4 regions of the Pseudoalteromonas aquimarina genome follow, and region 1 is predicted to be linked to each of the others. Evidence: predicted binding sites of a transcription regulator. Region 1 holds the regulator's gene; each other region holds the start of a gene.

Region 1 (5,027 bases):
GTATGTGAGAAAGCCTATATTGTTTCTCACGGTGAATTGATAGCATCAGGTACTGCAGAAGAGGTTTTAAACAACCAAAAAGTTCGCGATGTATACCTAGGTGAACAATTCAGACTATAGTAATAATGAGTGTACTTTTTTACTGGAGTTGAATTGTTAACCAACAGCTTGAGAAATAAAGAAGGATTAGAATAATTACATGAAGCAATCGCTACAGCTTCGCCTTGGGCAGCAACTAACAATGACACCCCAATTGCAGCAGGCAATTCGCCTATTGCAGTTGAGTACGTTAGATTTGCAGCAAGAAATTCAAGAAGCCCTTGATGCCAATCCTTTACTTGAAGAAGACATTGATTTCAGTGATGACAATCAAAACAATGAAAGCACTGAAACCAGCAAAGATGATTCATCTTCTCACGATGAATATGACACGCCTGTAAGCCAATCAGAAATTGAATCTAGCGACGCCTTAAATAATGAAAATCTCTCTGATGATTTAGCTATGGACGTGTCGTGGGATGATTATATTAGTGCAGCACCAGTATCGGTTAGCAATGCACCCGCCCCTGAAAATGACACGGTTTACCAAGGCTCTACCAGCGAATCTTTGCAAGATTACTTAATGTGGCAATTACGTTTAACGCCGTTTAGCGACACCGACGAAATGATTGCAACAACCATTGTTGAAGCGGTTGATGATTCTGGTTATTTAACGCAAAGTGCCGAAGAAATTTTAGAAGCGGTGCAAAAATCAGAAGATCAGGAACAAATTGAACTTGATGAAGTTGAAGCTGTACTAAAACGCATTCAACTCTTTGATCCTGTTGGTATTGCTGCACGTTCACTACAAGAATGTTTATTGATCCAGCTCAACCAGTATGACAAAAATACCCCTTGGCTAAGCGAAACAAAAAGCGTAATCTCAAACCATATGGAACTTTTGGGGTTAAGAGACTATCGTACCATAATGAAGAAGGCCAAACTCAAAGAACCTGAGTTAAAAGAAGTCTTAACATTAATACATAGCCTTAATCCAAAGCCAGCTGAAAGCATCATTCATGAAGAGCCTGAGTATGTTGTTCCTGATGTTTCAGTGAAAAAGATTAAAGGCCGTTGGCGTGTTGAGTTAAACAACGACAGTATGCCGAAAATTCGTGTAAACGAGCAGTATGCATCACTTACCCGCTCTATGAAGTCAGGCAGTGATAGCCAGTTTATACGCAACCATTTGCAAGAGGCTAAATGGTTTATTAAAAGCTTAGAAAGCCGCAATGACACTTTATTAAAAGTAGCCAATTGCATTGTTGAACAACAACAGGCATTCTTTGAATATGGCGATGAAGCAATGAAACCGATGGTTTTAAATGATGTCGCCGAAATGGTTGAAATGCATGAATCGACTATCTCGCGTGTTACAACGCAAAAATACATGCATACACCACGTGGCATTTACGAATTAAAATACTTTTTCTCTAGCCACGTTAGCACGGAAAATGGGGGTGAGTGCTCATCTACCGCGATTCGAGCACTGATCAAAAAGTTAGTAGCAGCGGAAAATCCTGCCAAGCCATTAAGCGATAGCAAGATAACCGATCTACTAGCAGAACAAGGAATTAAAGTGGCGCGACGCACAATTGCAAAATATCGTGAGTCGCTATCCATACCACCGTCTAATCAGCGCAAGAGCCTGATTTAGACCATTTAGAAGGAAAATGCTTATGCAATTAAACTTAACAGGTCGTCACGTAGAAATTACTGATTCTTTAAGAGACTATGTCACTAACAAATTTGCAAAACTAGAGAGGCATTTTGATCACATTAATAACGTGCACGTTATTCTAGATATTGAAAAATTATCACAAAAAGCAGAAGCAACAATGCATGTTAATGGTGGCGAACTCTTCGCATCAACCGCACATGAAGATATGTATGCAGCAATTGATGGCCTAGTTGATAAACTTGACCGTCAAGTAATTAAACACAAAGAGAAGTTATCTCGCCACTAAAATGAAACTTACAGATATTATTGCTGAGGACTGCGCTAAAACCGCGGTCCTTTTTAATAGCAAAAAACGACTATTTGAATTTATAAGTGATCTTGCGCATCAACAAGCACCTGACATCACTTCTCAAGAATTTTTAGATGCCTTATTACAGCGTGAAAAGCTTGGTAGTACAGGTATTGGTAAAGGCCTCGCCATTCCCCATGGCCGCATTGATGGCTTACAAGATACCATCGGTTTTTTAATTGTAAATCAATCTCCTATCCCATTTGATGCAATTGATGACAAAGACGTCGATATTTTCGTTGTACTGCTCATACCAGAGCAAAAGTGCCAACAACATTTGCAGACTTTAGCCACTATCGCTGATAAACTAAAAGACAAGCAATTTTGCCGTCAGCTACGTCATGCTGAGAATAATCATCAGCTATATCAAATCATTAGTAGTGAAGCGAGTAACTAAAGTTAGGAGACTTAAGTGCAGCTTATTTTAATCAGTGGTCGCTCAGGGTCAGGAAAAACTGTCGCACTTAGGGTGCTTGAAGATCTTGGCTACTATGTTGTTGATAATATTCCGGTTAATTTACTGCCATCGTTAATTCGCTCAGTCTCCGACAAATACGACAAAATTGCCGTCAGTGTTGATGCTCGTAATATGACAAAAGAGCCAGAGGAAATTGAAGAGGTATTAGACTACCTGCCTGGCTTTGCTACGCCAACACTCTTTTATCTCGACAGTGATGATAACACTCTGATTAGACGTTTCTCTGAAACACGTCGCTTACACCCGCTTTCGCTAAACAATATCTCTCTTGAAGAAGCAATTGAAGCCGAGAAGAAGCTGCTTGACCCGATTGCATCTAAGGCCGATATTTTTATTGATACAACTGATTTAAGTGTTCATCAATTAGCTGATAGCATTCGTGAAAAGGTACTTGGTAAAAAATCAAATCAGCTGATTATTACCTTTGAATCTTTTGGTTATAAACACGGCATACCTAAACATGCTGACTATGTTTTTGATGCACGATTCTTACCGAACCCGCATTGGGAGCCACACTTAAAACCGCTAACAGGGCTTGATCAGCCAGTAATCGATTTTCTTGCTAATCAACCCGTTGTACATAAGTTTGCTTGGCAAATACAAACATTTATTGAAACTTGGTTGCCCCATTTAGAACGTAACAATCGCAGTTATTTAACGGTTGCAATTGGTTGTACTGGTGGACAACATCGCTCAGTGTATTTGGCTCAAACCCTTGCAGAAAGCTTCGCCAAGCATCATAAAAATGTAAAAGCGCATCATAGAGAACAAACCAAGTCATCGTAAGGGAAGAGCATGGCCATCGAAAAACACTTTTTGATAGAAAATAAGCTTGGCTTACATGCTCGCGCTGCAACCCAGTTGGCTAAACTTGCCATGGCATTTGATGCCAAGATAAGCCTAACTCAAGGTGAGAAAACGGCGGATGCCGATAGTGTTTTAGGATTGATGTTATTAGAAAGTTCCCAAGGGAAAGAAGTGTTAGTTCGCTGTGATGGTCCAGACCAAGATCAAGCGTTACTCGCCATTGGTGATTTAATTCAAGCTAAGTTTAACGAAGACGAATAAACTGCTAACTTAACTAAAACTTTTATCTGCAATAATGCTACAATAAGTTAAAATCAAGTTAACTCTATAAATCAAAGAGTTGCAACCATTCACTCCAACCATCAACAAATAATAGGGTGAACATGCCAGAAGCACTAGAACAGGATTATTCACAAACACAACTACATGAGGTCACAAAAGCCCTAAGTAGCGGCATGTTTGTGCACGTTCGCCGCATGTTAGCACATATGCCACCCTGTGATATTGCCTTGCTTTTGGAGTCATCGCCGCATAAAAGTCGTACCGTTCTTTGGCAGCTTGTAGATCCTGATTTACAGGGCGAAACCTTAGAAGAACTTTCAGAAGATGTACGTAACGGCATCATCGCGCAAATGGATCCTGCTCTTGTTGCTGCTGCAACAGAGGAAATGGACGACGATGATTTTGCAGAAGTACTGCGTAGCTTACCTGATACTGTCTACCAAGAAGTATTGGGCTCAATGGATAAAACCGACCAAGAACGTGCAACAGTAGTTCTCTCGTATGAAGAGGAAACTGCCGGTGCACTAATGAGCACCGATACCATAACCATTCGCCCTGATGTAACACTAGATGTTGTTTTGCGTTATTTGCGTTTAAAGGGGGAGCTGCCTGAAGGTACCGATGAACTTTACGTTGTTGATAAAGAAAATAAGTTTTTAGGTGATATACAACTAGCCACGCTTCTGACTAAAAATCCTAGTCTTACAGTGCGCGAAGTGATGGATAACGAATCTGAGGCCATCCCAGTGAGTATGGGTGAGTCTGAAGTTGCACAGCTATTCGAACGTCATAATTGGATTTCTGCACCGGTTGTCGATGCAGACAGCCAATTGCTTGGTCGTATCACTATCGATGACATTGTTGATGTTATTCGTGAAGAAGCCGAGCACAGCATGATGAGCATGGCCGGTCTTGATGATGAAGAAGATACCTTTGCACCTGTTGTTAAAAGTACAAAGCGACGCTCGGTTTGGCTTGGTGTTAATTTAATTACTGCCATTTTGGCTGCATTTGTCGCCGGGTTGTTTGAATCTACGCTTGGTATTTTGCCTATTTTAGCGGTTCTTAATGGTATCGTACCTTCAATGGGCGGTATTGCAGGCAGTCAAACCCTGACGCTCGTTATTCGTGGTATTGCTGTTGGCCACATTAATGATGCCAACCAACGCTGGCTAATAGGTAAAGAGATTGCCATAGGCATGCTTAATGGTGTGATTTGGGCCTTGCTGATTGCATCCGTCGTGGCACTTTGGCAATGGAACTTCACGCTTGGTTTAGTGATCGCCTTTGCGATGTTTATGAACTTATTCGCTGCTGGCTGCGCTGGCGTAACTATCCCGCTGCTCCTTAAAAAGCTGGACATTGATCCTGCCCTTGCTGGAGGGGTTATC
Region 2 (5,027 bases), on a different contig from region 1:
TTTTTACTAAACTCAGAGCATTAATTATTGTGCGGCAGAATGAATGAGCATCAGTTACCAAGAAGCAGTGGGTGTGAGTACCACCATCGAGATCATCGCCTGCATTTTCGCGCTATTTATTTTGCGCTCTGTAATGAAAGACAACAAAGAAACCCCCTATCTTTTTGGTTACTTTATTAGCTCATTACTTTTCTTTTATTTTCTCAATAAATCGACCTTAGAGATTGGCAACACAGGTTGGTACATTGAAGACCTTTTTGGCACTATTACCTCTTTATTTTTTGGCTTAACTATCTGTAAAAAAGGCCATAGTGACGGGCTTTGCAAATTGCTTATTGGTGCATTTGTTATTTTTATTTGTTCAATTCCCTTCATTGAAAATCATGTAAATTACACTATGACCTTTTCGGCATTATGTATTTTATTAGCATTTGTCAGCCTTATCAGTGCGGAAAAGCTTAATCAAGCGGATAAAGGCTTGGCTATATTTATCGCAATTTCGCTCATCGTAATCACCTATGAATTAAGCGCAATCCCAAGCAGCATTAGCCGTGTTGATTATTACAAGTCTGACTTTTACTACCCTCTTGTATATTTTTCATCACTTATTTTGGTACTTACAGTATTTATCTTCACCAGCCAACTTATCAACCTGACCAGTAAGTACAAAACGCTTGCTACCAAAGACGCGTTAACAGGCTTATATAATCGCACAGCGGTTTACAATCTTGTTAATAATCAATTGGCATTAGCCAAGCGCAATAAGCAAACATGCTCGGTGGTAATGTTAGATATTGATCACTTTAAAAAAGTGAATGATCAACATGGCCACCAACAAGGAGATGATGCAATTAAGCTCGTTGCAGAACAAATACAATACTGCACACGCGAATACGACATTAGTTGTCGTTATGGTGGTGAAGAGTTTTTTATTTTTTTAACTAATACTGATAGTAACGCTGCCTTTCAAATTGCAGAACGCATTCGTCATGCGGTAACCGAACAGTCAAAAGATAAACTATATGGACCATTAACCATTAGTGTGGGGTTAACTCAATTTCAAGAAGCTAATTCTTTAGACGAAAATATCGATATCGCTGATAAGGCACTTTATGCCTCAAAACAAGCGGGACGCAATCAAACAACCGTAAGTTAACAAGCAAAAGGTAATAGTGTTTGGCTATTACCTTTTGACCTATTAAAGCGATTTTTTATTTTTCTAACCAAAATCGACTGCGCTCTATTGCGCTAAGTAGTTGGTCAATATCATCAGGGTAAATTTCGCCAATATTGCCAATACGAAAGCAATCGGCATCAGATACTTTCCCTGGATAAATAACAAACCCTTGCTCTTTTAACGCACTGTAAAATAGGTCAAAGTTATATTGATTACTCTTTGGTGAATAAAACGAGGTGATAATCGGCGAATGAAGCTCTTTCGCTAGCAAGGTGGTAAAACCAAGTGCTTGCATACCATCAACTAAACGCTGTTGATTTGTTTTGTAGCGGTTATAGCGGGCTTTTACACCACCTTCCTCTTCTAGTTCCAAAAGCGCTTGATGGAAAGCTCTTACCACATGAGTCGGTGACGTGAAACGCCACTTACCATTGTGTTCTTCCATGGTTTTCCACTGCGCGTACAAATCTAAGCTAAGTGAACGTGCAATACCTTGGCATTTTTCAATAATTGCCTTTTTAACAATCACAAAACCAAAACCCGGTACACCTTGAATACATTTATTAGCAGAGCTTATAAGCACATCTATGTTTAGTTCAGCCATATCAAGCTCAATACCACCAAAGCTGCTCATTGCATCTAATATAAAGGTTTTATTGTATTTTTTAGCAAGGGCGCCCATTTCTGCAACCGGGTTAAGCATGCCTGTTGTGGTTTCGCAGTGCACCATTGCAATATGAGTAATATCACTTTGCGCTTGTAATTGCTCTTCAACCTCTGCCATATCTGGCAGCTGAGTCTCATTTAAATTAAGCACTATTGCATTGATATTTAGGTACTTTGCTATTTCAGCGATGCGCTTACCATAAGCGCCATTATTGATAATAAGCAGTTTATCGGTATTTTTAATTAAACTGCCAAGTGCTGATTCAACGCTTGCAGTGCCACTACCTTGCATTAATACACTGGTATAATCGTGAGTGTTACTCGCAAGTGCGGTGAGTTTTGCACGGATCGCCTCTACAATCTCAATGTTATAGTCGTCATCCCAAGTACACCAATCCTTTAGCATAGCCTGCTTAACTGTCTCGCTGGTAGAAAGTGGGCCCGGCGTCAATAACAAGTATTCATTCATTTCATCTTTTCCAATCTGGTATAGTCCAGATTATTTAATCACAAAAAATTGTATGGAATTATGAAACTTCAATGACAAATATTTGTAGTTATTGCTTTGGTAATCAACTTACTCAGCTTTTAACTGCGCAAATTGCCCATTAGTGATTTTAAGAAGATCAGTGGCACTTAATTCAACTTCAAGACCGCGACGCCCTGCACTGATATAAATGGTTGATTGCGCTTTAGCTGATTCATCAAGCAGGGTTTTAAGGCGCTTTTTTTGGCCTAGCGGACTCACTCCACCTAAAACATACCCTGTAGCACGTTCTACATCTAACGGATCGGCCATTTTTGCTTTTTTTGCTTTACTCGCCTTCGCCACAGCTTTTAGATTTAATTTTTGATCAACGGGAATAATCGCAACCACTAAATCGCCACTATCAAGGTTAGTGACTAAGGTTTTAAATACTTTCTCTGTAGCTACACCTAATTTTTCACTTGCTTCTAAACCGTACGATGCTGCATTACTGTCGTGTTCGTACTGGTGCACAGAAAATCCAACTTTGGCTTTTTCTAACGCTTTAATTGCTGGCGTCATGGTATTAGTTATTAAAATTAACGATATAAACAGCTTATATAAGCCATATCAAAAGAAAAGATATTTTTCAGGCAAAGATATAAATAGTGCGACCGTAAAAGTATTCATGTCCAACAAAAAATAGTTCAGGCCGCACTAGGGAGGGTTGATTTGGGATTATCCTGTGAATTTGGCAAATTCTTGTGGGCTTAATTCGCCATTATTATCACGGTCTAAATGTGTAAATTGTTCAAGTAGTGTGTGATTAATTTTGGCTTCTTCTAAACTAATGGTGCCGCTGTTGTCATAATCGAACAAAGCAAACTCTTCATCTGCAACGGCTTTAACTGTGACAAATAACATTACATACATTGATATAGCGAGAATAACTGCCTTTTTCATTTCACATACTACTCTTTGAATTAAAAAAAGTCGGACTCACTCGGCATACTGATTGACAAGGAGTAAAGTAAGCCCGACTGTAAAACGGATATCTAGAGCCTTAAACGTTATGACGCTTTAAAGTTAGCAAATTCTTCCTTGCTTAATTCGCCATTACTGTCTGCATCTAAGTCTTTAAACTGGTGAACTAAAGATACATTTTGCATCGCTTCTTCTTTGCTAATAGTGCCGCTGTTATCAACATCTAATGTTGCAAAGTCGTCTGCTGCAATAGCTGAGAATGAACTTGCGATAACAAATACTGACATAACTAATTTTTTCATTTTTTAACTTCCTTCATCTTCACTTTGGGTATCTAAACTGGTTTGAAAGTATCGAACTTTCGATTGGCGATTACTCGCCTTTAAAAGAGGCAAACTCGTCTTTGCTTAACTCGCCATTGCCATCAGTATCAAGAGATTTGAATTGCTCAGAAAGTGCTTCGTTTGTAGCCGCTTCTTCAATGCTAATTGCACCGTTACCATCAACATCAAATGATGCGAAATCATCAGCTGCAACTACTGAAAATGAACTTGCAACTACCATTACTGACATTACTAATTTTTTCATTTTAATTTCCTTTCATCTTTACTTTTGGGTATTCAAATAAATTGGAAAGTAGCGCACTTCCCCATTGTTTTAATTTATTCGCCTTTAAAGGCTGCAAACTCTTCTTTACTTAGCTTTGCGTCTTCATTAACGTCTAGCTCTTCGAATGCTGCTGATAAGATGCTGTTCACACCCGCTTCTACTTCAGAGATATAGCCATCATTATTTAGGTCTAATTCACTGAATAAAGTGCTTGCTTGAGTGTTAAGTGCTGCTACACCAAGAACCGCTGTTACATATGCAATTGCTCTGATCTGCATTGGTATTTCCCCCTAAATTGGAAATCGATTAATTTTTGCTTAACCCAAAATACATTTGTTAAGCTTGTTAGCGTTTTATGCTTTCGCACTGACAACTAGGATATTCCAACTTTGGTGCCAACTTTGAAAAAACCATTAAAAACAATGCTTTATATTTTAAATTTGCGAAATCATCTAAAAACCAGCTTAAAATGTGTTGCCAAATAGCAACACATCTAATTCTTGATAAATTAAATACATAAAAATCAATAAGTTAAAATGTTGCCAATTTGCAACAATACAATCAGTAAGGTGTGATTTATGTATCAAGTTATGTTCATTTGGTGACCATTTAATAAGGTTTTTTTAGTGAAACAATTTTTTTCTCAGTCTTTACAAAAACAAGCGCTAGTAGCCATGCTGGTGGGGGTATTACCGATTGTTTTTTTAACCCTTTGGTATGCGCAAAGCATCTCTTACCACCAACAAGAAACCCTTTCAATATATGATGAAAATCAACAACTTATACTTGATTATAATTATATAAAAAGCGATGTAAGTGGGATTGAAAAAGCACTCAAAAACAATCAATTGTTAGAAAGCGATCAGTTACAAGAATCGATCGATCAAAAATGGCAGAACACACAAAAACGCATCGAAATTTTAAAAATAAAACTGCAGAGCAGTGATTTTGTTGCAAAATGGCAACAAACCATAAAAATTGATGTCGAAAGCGCCGAAGAATTTGCAAATCTAGTGACTCAATTAAAACAATTTGATGATCTATTTGACCGAACCCTTGATAACCGATTAGCAAAAAAGAATGCACAGTTTAAAGACTTACAAACTGAGTTTTTAATTGGCTTAA
Region 3 (5,027 bases), on a different contig from region 1:
TTCCCTGAATTAGCAGAGTTACGCCGACCTATTAAGATTTGGTCGGCGGCAAGTTCTTCTGGTCAAGAACCTTATTCAATTGCAATGAGCGCGGCTGAATATAAGCAGATGAAACCCGGTGCTCTAGCGGGAGTGAATATTGTAGGGACGGATATTTCAAATACCATGCTCGATATTTGTAAAAATGCTGAGTATGACTCTTTGGCATTAGCTCGCGGGCTTTCACCAGAGCGAAGACGTAAGTTTTTTACCGATTCGGGTCATGGTATGGCAAGAGTAAATGATGATATCAAGCGAATGGTCAATTTTCGCCATTTAAACTTACTTGATTCTTATGCCTTAATGGGTAAATTTGAAATCATTTTTTGCCGTAATGTATTAATTTATTTTTCACCTGAAGTGAAAGCTAAGATCATCAAACAATTCCATCAAGCACTTAATCCAAAAGGATATTTGTTTTTAGGTGCATCTGAATCTATGACCGGGCTAAGCGATGATTTTGAAATGATCCGCTGTAACCCAGGCATTATTTATCAAAAAAAATAACACCACGAACTAGTGCTGGCTTACTAATTGCATAACTTCTTCAAAGTCACTTTTTTGGAGAAGTTATGGCTATCAGTTTTGACAGAGCATTAGGTATACATCCGCAAGCAACACTTGCTCGTTCTCAAAGAGCAGAGGTGTTAGCAACTAATATTGCTAATGCAGATACGCCTAACTACAAAGCGCGCGACATTGATTTTTCAAAAGCTCTCGAACAGGCTAAATCGAGTCAATCTAAGCGCCTTGTAACCACTCACGAAAAACACTTCGATTTATCAATTAACAGTTTAGAGAGTAACACGCTATACCGTGTACCTAACCAACCTGACACTGGTGATGGCAACACGGTAGATATGCAACTTGAACGAGGTAAATATGTTCAAAATGCAATGGAATACCAAGCGAGTATTAATTTTCTAGGTGGCAAGTTTAAGGGCTTGAAAAAAGCACTTGGCGGTCAAGGAGCATAATTATGAGTTTGTACAACGTATTTAATATTTCTGGTACGGGCATGAGTGCGCAATCGGTTCGATTGAATACGACAGCCAGTAATTTATCAAATGCAAATACTGTAAGTTCAAGTGCAGATGAAACATATCGTGCAAGGCATCCTATTTTTTCAGCTGAACTTAGTAAAGCTGTTAATGCGCAACAAGGGGAAGCTGTAGGCGTTAAAGTGCTGGGTATTGTGGAAAGTGATAAGCCACTTAAACGAGAGTTTAATCCTGAACATCCATTAGCTGACAAAGATGGCTTTATTTATAAACCAAATGTCAATGTCGTTGAGGAAATGGCAAATATGATTTCTGCTTCACGAAATTATCAAACCAATGTTCAAGTAGCAGATGCCGCCAAGCAGATGTTGTCTCGTACATTGCGTATGGGTCAGAACTAATAGGGGATGACGATGACAACTAATGTATCTAATGATAGCTATATCGACTCATTAAAATGGCAAACACCTTCGGGAGTGCCAGACCCGAATAATAATGACCAGCTAACTCAGTCAGACTTTTTTGCATTGCTGACACAGCAATTATCTTATCAAGATCCGACAAAGCCTGCAGATAATGACCAAATGATTGCGCAAATGACAAGCTTTTCAATGGCGGATGGTATTAGCCAATTAAATGCAAATTTTGAAAGCTTTGCATCTTCAATGACATCAAATTCAGCGCTTCAGGCATCAACCCTTGTCGGTAAAGATGCTTTAGTACCTTCTACAGTTTTGGAACTGAGTGACGGTAAGCCTTCCAAAGGCAGTGTTGCACTTGATACTGCTGCTCATGATGTCACAGTAAAAATTAAGAATGAAGCTGGTGAAGTAGTTCGTACCCTTGACATTGGTTCAAACGCTGCAGGAGCAGTTAAGTTTGAATGGGATGGCAAAGACGAGAGCGGAAATCCATTGCCACCTGGCAATTATGCGATGACCGCAGAAGGTCGTGTGGCGGACGGTGAATATATGAGCTTCCCAACTGGCGCGTTTTTAAATATATCAAGCGTAAGTTTAAAAGGTACGCATGGCCTAGTGCTTAATACAGGCGCAGGCTCGATTAATTTAAGCGATGTTGTGGAAATCGCTCAAGGTTAATCTTGGCATTAAAGTTGAATAGATAACTCAGTGTAAGGCAGTTCATTACATAAATTAAACTGCAAAATTTAGAGGTGAATTATGAGTTTTAATATTGCATTAACGGGATTGGCGGCAGCGCAAAAAGATCTCGATGTTACAGCAAATAATATTGCAAACGTAAATACAACAGGTTTTAAAGAATCACGCGCTGAATTTGCGGATGTATATGCTGCATCTGTATTTAGTTCAGGTAAAACGAAGAATGGTGATGGTGTACAGACTACCGTAGTAGCACAACAATTTAATCAAGGTTCATTGCAATTTACCCAAAATGCACTTGATTTAGCTATTACAGGTGAAGGTTACTTTGCAATGACAGACTCACTTTCATCTCAAGATTATACTTATACGCGTGCGGGTGCGTTTAAGCTTAACAAAGACAACTTTGTAGTAGATGCTCAAAATAACTTCCTACGAGGTTTTCCTGTAGATCCTTCTAATGGGGATACGACTTCTGTGAGTTTAAGTACGGCAACACCAATTCAAATACCTGATGCGTCAGGTGCGCCACGTGCTACAAATAATGTTTATACCTCATTTAACTTAGATGCAGGTGCGACTCAACCTACGGTTGCACCATTTAATCCGACTGATTCTGCAACGTTTAACGCGTCAACATCAACAACGGTATATGATTCACTCGGTGAACCGCATATTATGCAGTTTTTCTTTTTGAAGACAGGTGTTAATAACCAGTGGGAAGTACGTGCAACTTTAGATGGGCAGGAGTTTGATAACACGGGTACTAGCCCTGCTGGTGGTCCATTATCTACCTTTACATTTGATTCTAGTGGTTTGCCTTCTGCACCAGTAACTGCACCTAACACAACTTTTGACCCGGTATCACTGACTTCGGCTAACCTTTCAAATATTTTAACCAACGGTGCTACCTTTCCAAATGATGTAAATATCAACTGGCGTGATGAAGCGGGTACAGCTAATAAACAACCAACTCAGTACGCAAGTCGTTTTGAAGTAAAAGCACTCGAGCAAGATGGTGCTACAGTAGGTCGTTTAACTGGGATTGATATTGGTACTGATGGTAAAATTGTCGCTTCATATAGTAATGGTGATTCTACTTATATTAGCCAAGTGTCTATGGTACGTTTTGCCAACTCGCAAGGTCTATCACAAGTAGGTAATACCGCTTGGAAAGAAAGCTTAACCTCAGGCGAACCCATTGCAGGTGAGCCAGGATCAGGTACGCTTGGTACCGTTAACTCAAGTGCACTTGAACAGTCGAACGTGAATCTAACGAATGAGTTAGTAGATTTAATTTCAGCTCAGCGTAACTTCCAAGCAAACTCGCGTGCGTTAGAAGTTAACTCAACTCTGCAGCAGAATATTTTACAGATTCGATAATTCATTACGTTATTCACTTCTTCAAAGGGTTGATTTATCAGCCCTTTTTTAATTGACTTCAGTCATAGTTTTGGCGTCAATTTTCTACTCTTTTTATTGGCACTATTTTTGCTCTAACTAGTTATTAGAGATTTTTTAAAGGTTGTGCTGATGGATAAATTACTCTACATCGCCACCTCAGGTGCAAAGCAAAACATGCTTGGTATCGCGGTTAAAGCGAATAACTTAGCAAATGCAAAAACTACAGGTTTTAAAGCTGATTTAGAACAAGCACGTTCAATGCAGGCATTTGGTGAAGGGTTACCTACACGTGTTTTTGCAATGGAAGAAAGACCTGGTTCTCGATTAAGTGCAGGTGCAATGTCAATGACAGGGCGCGAGCTCGACATCGCGATTGGTGAGAATGGTTGGTTAGCTGTACAAGATGCCAATGGGCAAGAAGCTTATACCCGTTCGGGTAATTTAAAAATGAGCGAAACGGGGCAGTTATTTACAGCTAATGGATTACCAGTAATTGGTGAAGCAGGCCCAGTGATTTTACCTCTGCCTATCGAGAAGGTACAGATATCGAAAGATGGCATGATCCAAGTGAGACCACAAGGCGCGCCAGCAAATTTTATTGAAGATATCGATAGGTTGAAATTGGTCAGTGCCTATGGGGTTCAACCCCTTGAAAAAGGACTTGATGGTCTTTTTAGAAGTAAAGATGGGGATGTGCTCGATACTGACCCAAATATGACAGTAACCAGCGGCGCATTAGAAATGTCTAATGTAAATCCTGTAGATGAAATGGTGGGAATGATATCCCATCAACGCCAATTTGAGTTACAAGTCAAAATGATGAAAACAGCAGAGAAAATTGACGAAAGCCAAGCTTCTCTTATGCGAATTTATTAATGGTTTTTGGAGGTTAGTATGCATCCTGCATTGTGGATTAGTAAAACAGGTATCGATGCTCAGCAAACCGATACGTCTGTCATCTCAAATAACTTAGCGAACGCAAGTACGGTTGGTTATAAAAAGAGTCGTGCAATTTTTGAAGATTTGCTTTACCAGAACATTAATCAACCGGGTGGCCGCTCATCACAAGATACGCAGTTACCGTCAGGCTTAATGCTTGGCGCGGGTTCAAAAGTGGTTGCAACTCAAAAGAATTTCTCGCAAGGGAATATGTTAACAACCGACAACTCAATGGACTGGATGATCCAAGGGCAAGGTTTTTTTGAAGTTGCAATGCCTGATGGCAGTCTTGCTTATACGCGAAATGGTCAGTTTACCACCGATGAAGAGGGCCGCATCGTAACGTCTGGTGCAGGTTATCCTTTGCAACCAGAAATGAATGTACCTGATGATGCGCAGCAGATCATTGTTTCGCAAGATGGTGAGGTGTCTGTACGCATTGCAGGGCAGGCTGATAACGCTGTTATTGGTCAGCTAACAATTTCAGATTTCATTAATCCTTCTGGTTTGGAACCGATGGGGC
Region 4 (5,027 bases), on a different contig from region 1:
TCCATATCCTAAATTAGCCATGTGTTAGCTATACGGCAGAAATTTGAAAATGGTTTAACAATAACTAGAGCAAACATACGTATTTACACAGTAAAACGACCAGTACGGTACGTGTAAATTCCCTTTTATTATTTAATAACAAATTTTAAATCAATTGCTTATTAAAAACTTTAAACTCCCCTTTTTGAATCAAATTATTGTGAATATGGTAAATGCACAACATTTCGACTGTGCCTTTTCCCTCAGGAAAGTTACGTGTAATGAGTTCGTGGTCGATAACCACATTGTCACACACAATGCGGTTTATTAGCGCTGCATGTAAATCTGGCTCGGCAAACCGAATACGCATATTTTCGCGCATTTGCTGGTGCCCTGATGCCAATACCTCACCATCCGTTGAAAACTGAATTGCATTTTCAGCGTATGTATTAAGCCAAGCATCTAGGTTTTTATTATTGTATGCATCCAGCTGATTTTGAACAATTAATTCGGCACTTGTCACGTTAACACTCTTATTAAATAAAACGAGAGCGCATATTAGTATCAGAGAAAACAACTCCCCGCCATATTAGATTTTATCCTTCGTCTAATTACGCTGAAAAACGGGTACAAAAAGTATCTTTTTAGCTGGAGCTCGGCGCGAATCAATAAACAGTGCAACAAACAACAAAAAAGCACCCGAAGGTGCTTTTTAAAAATGCAGTAAAAATGGTTTAATTAAGATTGTTTTACAACACGAAGTTCGTCTTTAACTGTTTCAACATCGTCTGCATTTTTAGCAATGTTAATTGCTAACTGCTTTTCAGCTTCCGAATCTACTTCACCTGTAAGGGTTACTGTTTGCTTTTCAACATCAACATCAATGCTGGTGCCGCTAATGTCAGTATCAAACAGTAGGCGTGTTTTGATTACAGTTGCAATTTTTGCGTCAACAAAATCAGACTCTAATTTGCTCTCTTGCTGCTCTGATTTGCTGTTTTTATTTGGAATAACCGTTAATCGGTTATCTACCTCTGTTACTCCATCAATGCCCATCACAAGCTCTTTCGCAAGCTTTTTGTCTACTTCGTGATTAACCTTACCCGTCAGTGTTACAACACCTTTATCAACGTCAGTATTAATATCAAACGAGTTTAGGTGAGTATTAAACAGCAATGTGGCTTCAGCTTTACCATCAATCCATGCATCGCTGGCTTCTTTTTCCCACTTGTTTTCTTTCGCATTTACTGAAAGCGCAGTGGTTGATAATACAGTAACTAGTGCAAGTGTGTTTAATGTACGATTCATAATAAATTTCCTTTTTTGCTGGGTTCGATATACTTTTTGCATTTCGCATACCAACTATATTTTACATAAATATCAAAAACTTAAATTCAAACTAATTTTCAGCAATGTAGCTTTTACACAACTACCGTGAAAAATCTTCCGGCATTTTTTACATAAATTTGAAAGCGTTTCAGCACCAAAACAAAGCAACCCTTTAGTGCATGGTTGTTTTTGAGCCATGGCATACAACCTGCGTAATAACGTTATTACTTTATAAAGGAGTTGTTATGTCGATTACATTGGAAAAATTTTGGTCTTTAATAAATGAAAAGCTCACTCACTGGCTTGAAATCACCATCAAAAATTTACCTAACATGGTGATTGCTTTGCTGATTTTTATTGTCTTTTTGCTGCTCGCGAAATGGCTATCCGTATGGATTAAAAAATTACTCAATCGCATTTTTGAGTCATCGCAAGTTGCAGGTCTAATTACTGGCATTTGTCGCATGGTGGTCATTATTGTGGGCTTCTTTTTTGCGCTCGATATTATGGGGTTGTCAAAAGCGGTGGCGTCGTTACTGGCAGGTGCAGGTATTATTGGTCTGGCGATTGGTTTTGCATTCCAAGATATGACCGAAAACTTAATTGCAGGCATTGTTATGGGCATTCGCAAACCCTTCAAAGTGGGCGACATTATTGAAGCAGGAGACACTTTTGGCACTGTACAGCGTATTAATTTACGCAATACCTTAATTGAAAACTTCTACGGCCAGCTCGCCATTGTGCCCAATAAAACCTTATTTAAAAATGAGCTACTTAATTACTCGCGCCTCGCTAAAAGACGCATTGAAGTAGCTGTGGGCATTTCGTATGCCGACGACGTAAATAAAGCACGTGACGTAATTTGTAGCGCAATAAATCAGCTCGATGGGGTTATAAATAAAGATGAAACCGCCGTTTATGCCAGTGAATTTGCCGATAGTTCGGTTAATTTACTAGTGTGGTTTTGGATTGATTACCCTGGCCAAATCGGCTTTATGGAAATGCGACATAAAGCCATTGCCACAATTCATAAAACACTCGAGAAAAACGACATTCTTATTCCATTCCCTATTCGTACTTTGGACTTTAATGCAAAAGGTGGACGCTCTTTGCAAGAGTTACAGAGTCAAGGCAAGTAAAAACTTCACAGTACCTGTAAATGTGTCACAGGTACTTTTTAACAAAAACAATAACCAACTGAATTTATTAGTTATTTTATTTGGCACATGCTATGCAACAGTAACCATGAACCATTTAGAAATTTTAAAAGGAGCATTTATGTCAAACTCTGATTACAACTTAACCCCAGTAAAAGAGCTTGTGAAAGTTTTAAATGGCGGTATTGAATTTTACAAAGCAGCCAAGTCAAAAGTATCGAGCCAAAGCTTAGAAATTATCTTCGAGCGCATGATCTCTGAAAAAGAGCGCGCTGCCGCTGAATTACAAACCTTTGTGGTGATTGATGACGGTGAAATTGAAACGGATACCGACACTATCGTGTCGCTACGTGAAACTTACACTAAGGTACTCTCGCTAATAAGCACGGATAAAGAGCACACTTATATTTCGCAGCTTGAAGAAGTTGAAGACCGCGTGCTTGAAAAAATTGACTCTGCGCTAAAAGAGCCCTTACCAGCGCCTTATTTCAGCACATTGAAGCTGATACAAAATAGCATGCAAGCATGCCACGATGAAATGAAAGCATTACAAGAAGTAACCGCTTAATTTCAATTAACTAAACCGAATTTTAAGGAGGATTTATGCTCGGTTGGTCACTTACATTTGTTGTTTTAGCGATTATCGCAGCGTTACTTGGTTTTGGTGGCATCGCAGGTGCCGCAGCAAGTATCGCGAAAATACTGTTCTTTGTTTTTGTTGCGCTATTAGTGCTGTCTTTAATCTTACCCAGAGTAAGGCCGCCTCGCATTTAGTATTAACGAATAACGCGCCCACTTTACAGATTGAATATTAGAAGGAAATTAACCATGAATACATTAATGACGATGTTAAAAGTAACTGCAATTTCTGCACTATTTGCGCTAACAGGTTGTTCAGAAGGCCCTGCGGAAGATGCTGGTGAACGCATTGATGACGCCATCACGGATGCAAAAAATAAAGCCGAAGATTTATGTGAGAAAGCTAAAGAAGAAATCGGCAGCGAAGACAAAAACTGCTAATTCACACACCAATTAAGTGTGAAATTGATTAAAACCTATCCCTAACGAGCCTAAGCGACTATCCCAGCCAGATAGTCGCTTTTTCGTTTTAGTCGATTACGTTAGTTGTTAACGCATTAAACCGTGCTAGTAGTTTGTCGAGCACAAACGGGTCGCTGTTTGCGTGATCAAAGCTAATGCTTAGCGGCACAAAAGGTTCGCCATTTATTGTTTTGCGCTGACCAAAATAAAATAAAGGACGCCCTGTTTTTAACTTATTACGATGAATTTGAAACGATGAAAACGCCATGTTTGGTAAGTTGCCAATAAATGGGCAAAGCGCCCACACTTCTTGCGGTAACACTTCTAATTTTGCGTTATTGCAATCCACTGATTGACGGTAATAACGGGCAAATTCAGGCCACGAAAGCAACGTTACATTTTCTAAAATCACATCTTTAAAACGCAGCTCTCCGCCTACTGCAATCGGGCAAAAAATGGGTAAATTATCAAAACGATACCATTTACCGTTAATGTTTCGGGTAGAGAAAATCCACTCGCTTTTAAGCGCTCTTGCCAAGCACCAAATCAAAAACCCTTGAAACGAAGCGCCTTCAGCCGACGAATAATAACGCTGATATGTCTCTCTTGCTTTTGCTAAAGGCAAATCAAGGGTGATTGATAAGTAAGGGTCGCTTACAAGGCTATCATCATGAAAATAATCCATTGCCCAGCGCTCGTAAAACGAGAGTTCTTGCTTTGTGAGTAACTGGCCTTGGTAAGTGTCTAACAGCGTGTTTAGTTGCATTTGTTTGCCTCTAATTCAGTCATTAATTTTCGCCACGCTTTTACATTTTGCGGCCCTTGCAGACGGATTAAACTATTACGTATAAATCGGCCAAACCTTGATTTACCCAATTTTGCTAAACGAATAATTTTATTGGACTCAGAAACAACCCACGTAATTTGCTTTAAGCGTTTGCTTTTGAAATCAGCCAGAGCCATATCAATGCTGTAAGCATTTTTTAAACAGCGAGATAACGTCAGTACATCACTTAGTGCCTGCGCCACCCCTTGTTGTAAACTTGGCGGGCATCCATGAAGTGCATCGCCTATTAACACGCAGCGCTTGTTATAAACTTCTTTTGACATCACCGAGCGCAAACGCCCTTGGTTTATTACCGTTGCCGACTCAATAGCCTTAACCACTGACGGGTGATAATGCGAAAAAACCGCGCGCATACTCTTTTTAGGGTCGCTATAAAGGGCGTTAATTTGTTGATTTGCAGCTTGCCCGTAACAGTAAACTTGTTGTTTACTGATTGGGTAAAACATAAATGCATCGGTATTGCCAACAAGGTAACTTGGCTCTAAATCTTCACTTGGCATATCCACTAAGAAGCGCCAATGTGTTACTTCTAAATCAGTGAGCTCAGGCTCGGCAAATAGTAACTCTCGCACACTTGAGTTAATGCCATCGGCAGCGATGATAAGGTCATACTCAACTACAGCACCATCATTAAAACGCACCGATTGTGTAGTGTTGTTATTTTGTATGTCGAC

Evidence for each region. The regulator sigma-54, encoded in region 1, starts transcription at its own class of promoters, with help from an activator protein. The targets are predictions, from matches to a motif close to GTTGGCACGNNNNTNGNNT.
Region 2: AAEU29_RS12080 (EF-hand domain-containing protein) is a predicted target of sigma-54. The motif match lies at 4,284-4,302, and genes of this name have one in related genera.
Region 3: AAEU29_RS06005 (flagellar basal body rod protein FlgF) is a predicted target of sigma-54. The motif match lies at 3,640-3,658, and genes of this name have one in related genera.
Region 4: AAEU29_RS08190 (PA2169 family four-helix-bundle protein) is a predicted target of sigma-54. The motif match lies at 2,527-2,545, and genes of this name have one in related genera.

Annotation. Positions count from the first base shown of each region.
Region 1 covers NZ_JBMMUG010000005.1:103,138-108,164, forward strand. Annotated here, with positions in the region: gene lptB (LPS export ABC transporter ATP-binding protein) at 1-120, shown strand, start outside; gene AAEU29_RS13690 (RNA polymerase factor sigma-54) at 200-1,696, shown strand; gene hpf (ribosome hibernation promoting factor) at 1,719-2,006, shown strand; gene ptsN (PTS IIA-like nitrogen regulatory protein PtsN) at 2,008-2,466, shown strand; gene rapZ (RNase adapter RapZ) at 2,482-3,333, shown strand; gene AAEU29_RS13710 (HPr family phosphocarrier protein) at 3,343-3,615, shown strand; gene mgtE (magnesium transporter) at 3,738-5,027, shown strand, end outside.
Region 2 covers NZ_JBMMUG010000004.1:292,150-297,176, reverse strand. Annotated here, with positions in the region: gene AAEU29_RS12110 (GGDEF domain-containing protein) at 44-1,156, shown strand; gene phnW (2-aminoethylphosphonate--pyruvate transaminase) at 1,212-2,312, opposite strand; gene ybaK (Cys-tRNA(Pro) deacylase) at 2,421-2,891, opposite strand; gene AAEU29_RS12095 (EF-hand domain-containing protein) at 3,048-3,272, opposite strand; gene AAEU29_RS12090 (EF-hand domain-containing protein) at 3,380-3,595, opposite strand; gene AAEU29_RS12085 (EF-hand domain-containing protein) at 3,666-3,881, opposite strand; gene AAEU29_RS12080 (EF-hand domain-containing protein) at 3,956-4,180, opposite strand; gene AAEU29_RS12075 (sensor histidine kinase) at 4,529-5,027, shown strand, end outside.
Region 3 covers NZ_JBMMUG010000002.1:234,344-239,370, reverse strand. Annotated here, with positions in the region: gene AAEU29_RS06030 (CheR family methyltransferase) at 1-546, shown strand, start outside; gene flgB (flagellar basal body rod protein FlgB) at 612-1,016, shown strand; gene flgC (flagellar basal body rod protein FlgC) at 1,019-1,441, shown strand; gene AAEU29_RS06015 (flagellar hook assembly protein FlgD) at 1,454-2,140, shown strand; gene flgE (flagellar hook protein FlgE) at 2,222-3,544, shown strand; gene AAEU29_RS06005 (flagellar basal body rod protein FlgF) at 3,695-4,441, shown strand; gene flgG (flagellar basal-body rod protein FlgG) at 4,460-5,027, shown strand, end outside.
Region 4 covers NZ_JBMMUG010000003.1:53,462-58,488, forward strand. Annotated here, with positions in the region: gene AAEU29_RS08175 (nuclear transport factor 2 family protein) at 146-502, opposite strand; gene AAEU29_RS08180 (BON domain-containing protein) at 718-1,287, opposite strand; gene AAEU29_RS08185 (mechanosensitive ion channel family protein) at 1,554-2,447, shown strand; gene AAEU29_RS08190 (PA2169 family four-helix-bundle protein) at 2,587-3,033, shown strand; gene AAEU29_RS08195 (DUF1328 domain-containing protein) at 3,069-3,239, shown strand; gene AAEU29_RS08200 (hypothetical protein) at 3,294-3,485, shown strand; gene AAEU29_RS08205 (hypothetical protein) at 3,574-4,272, opposite strand; gene AAEU29_RS08210 (FAD-dependent monooxygenase) at 4,263-5,027, opposite strand, start outside.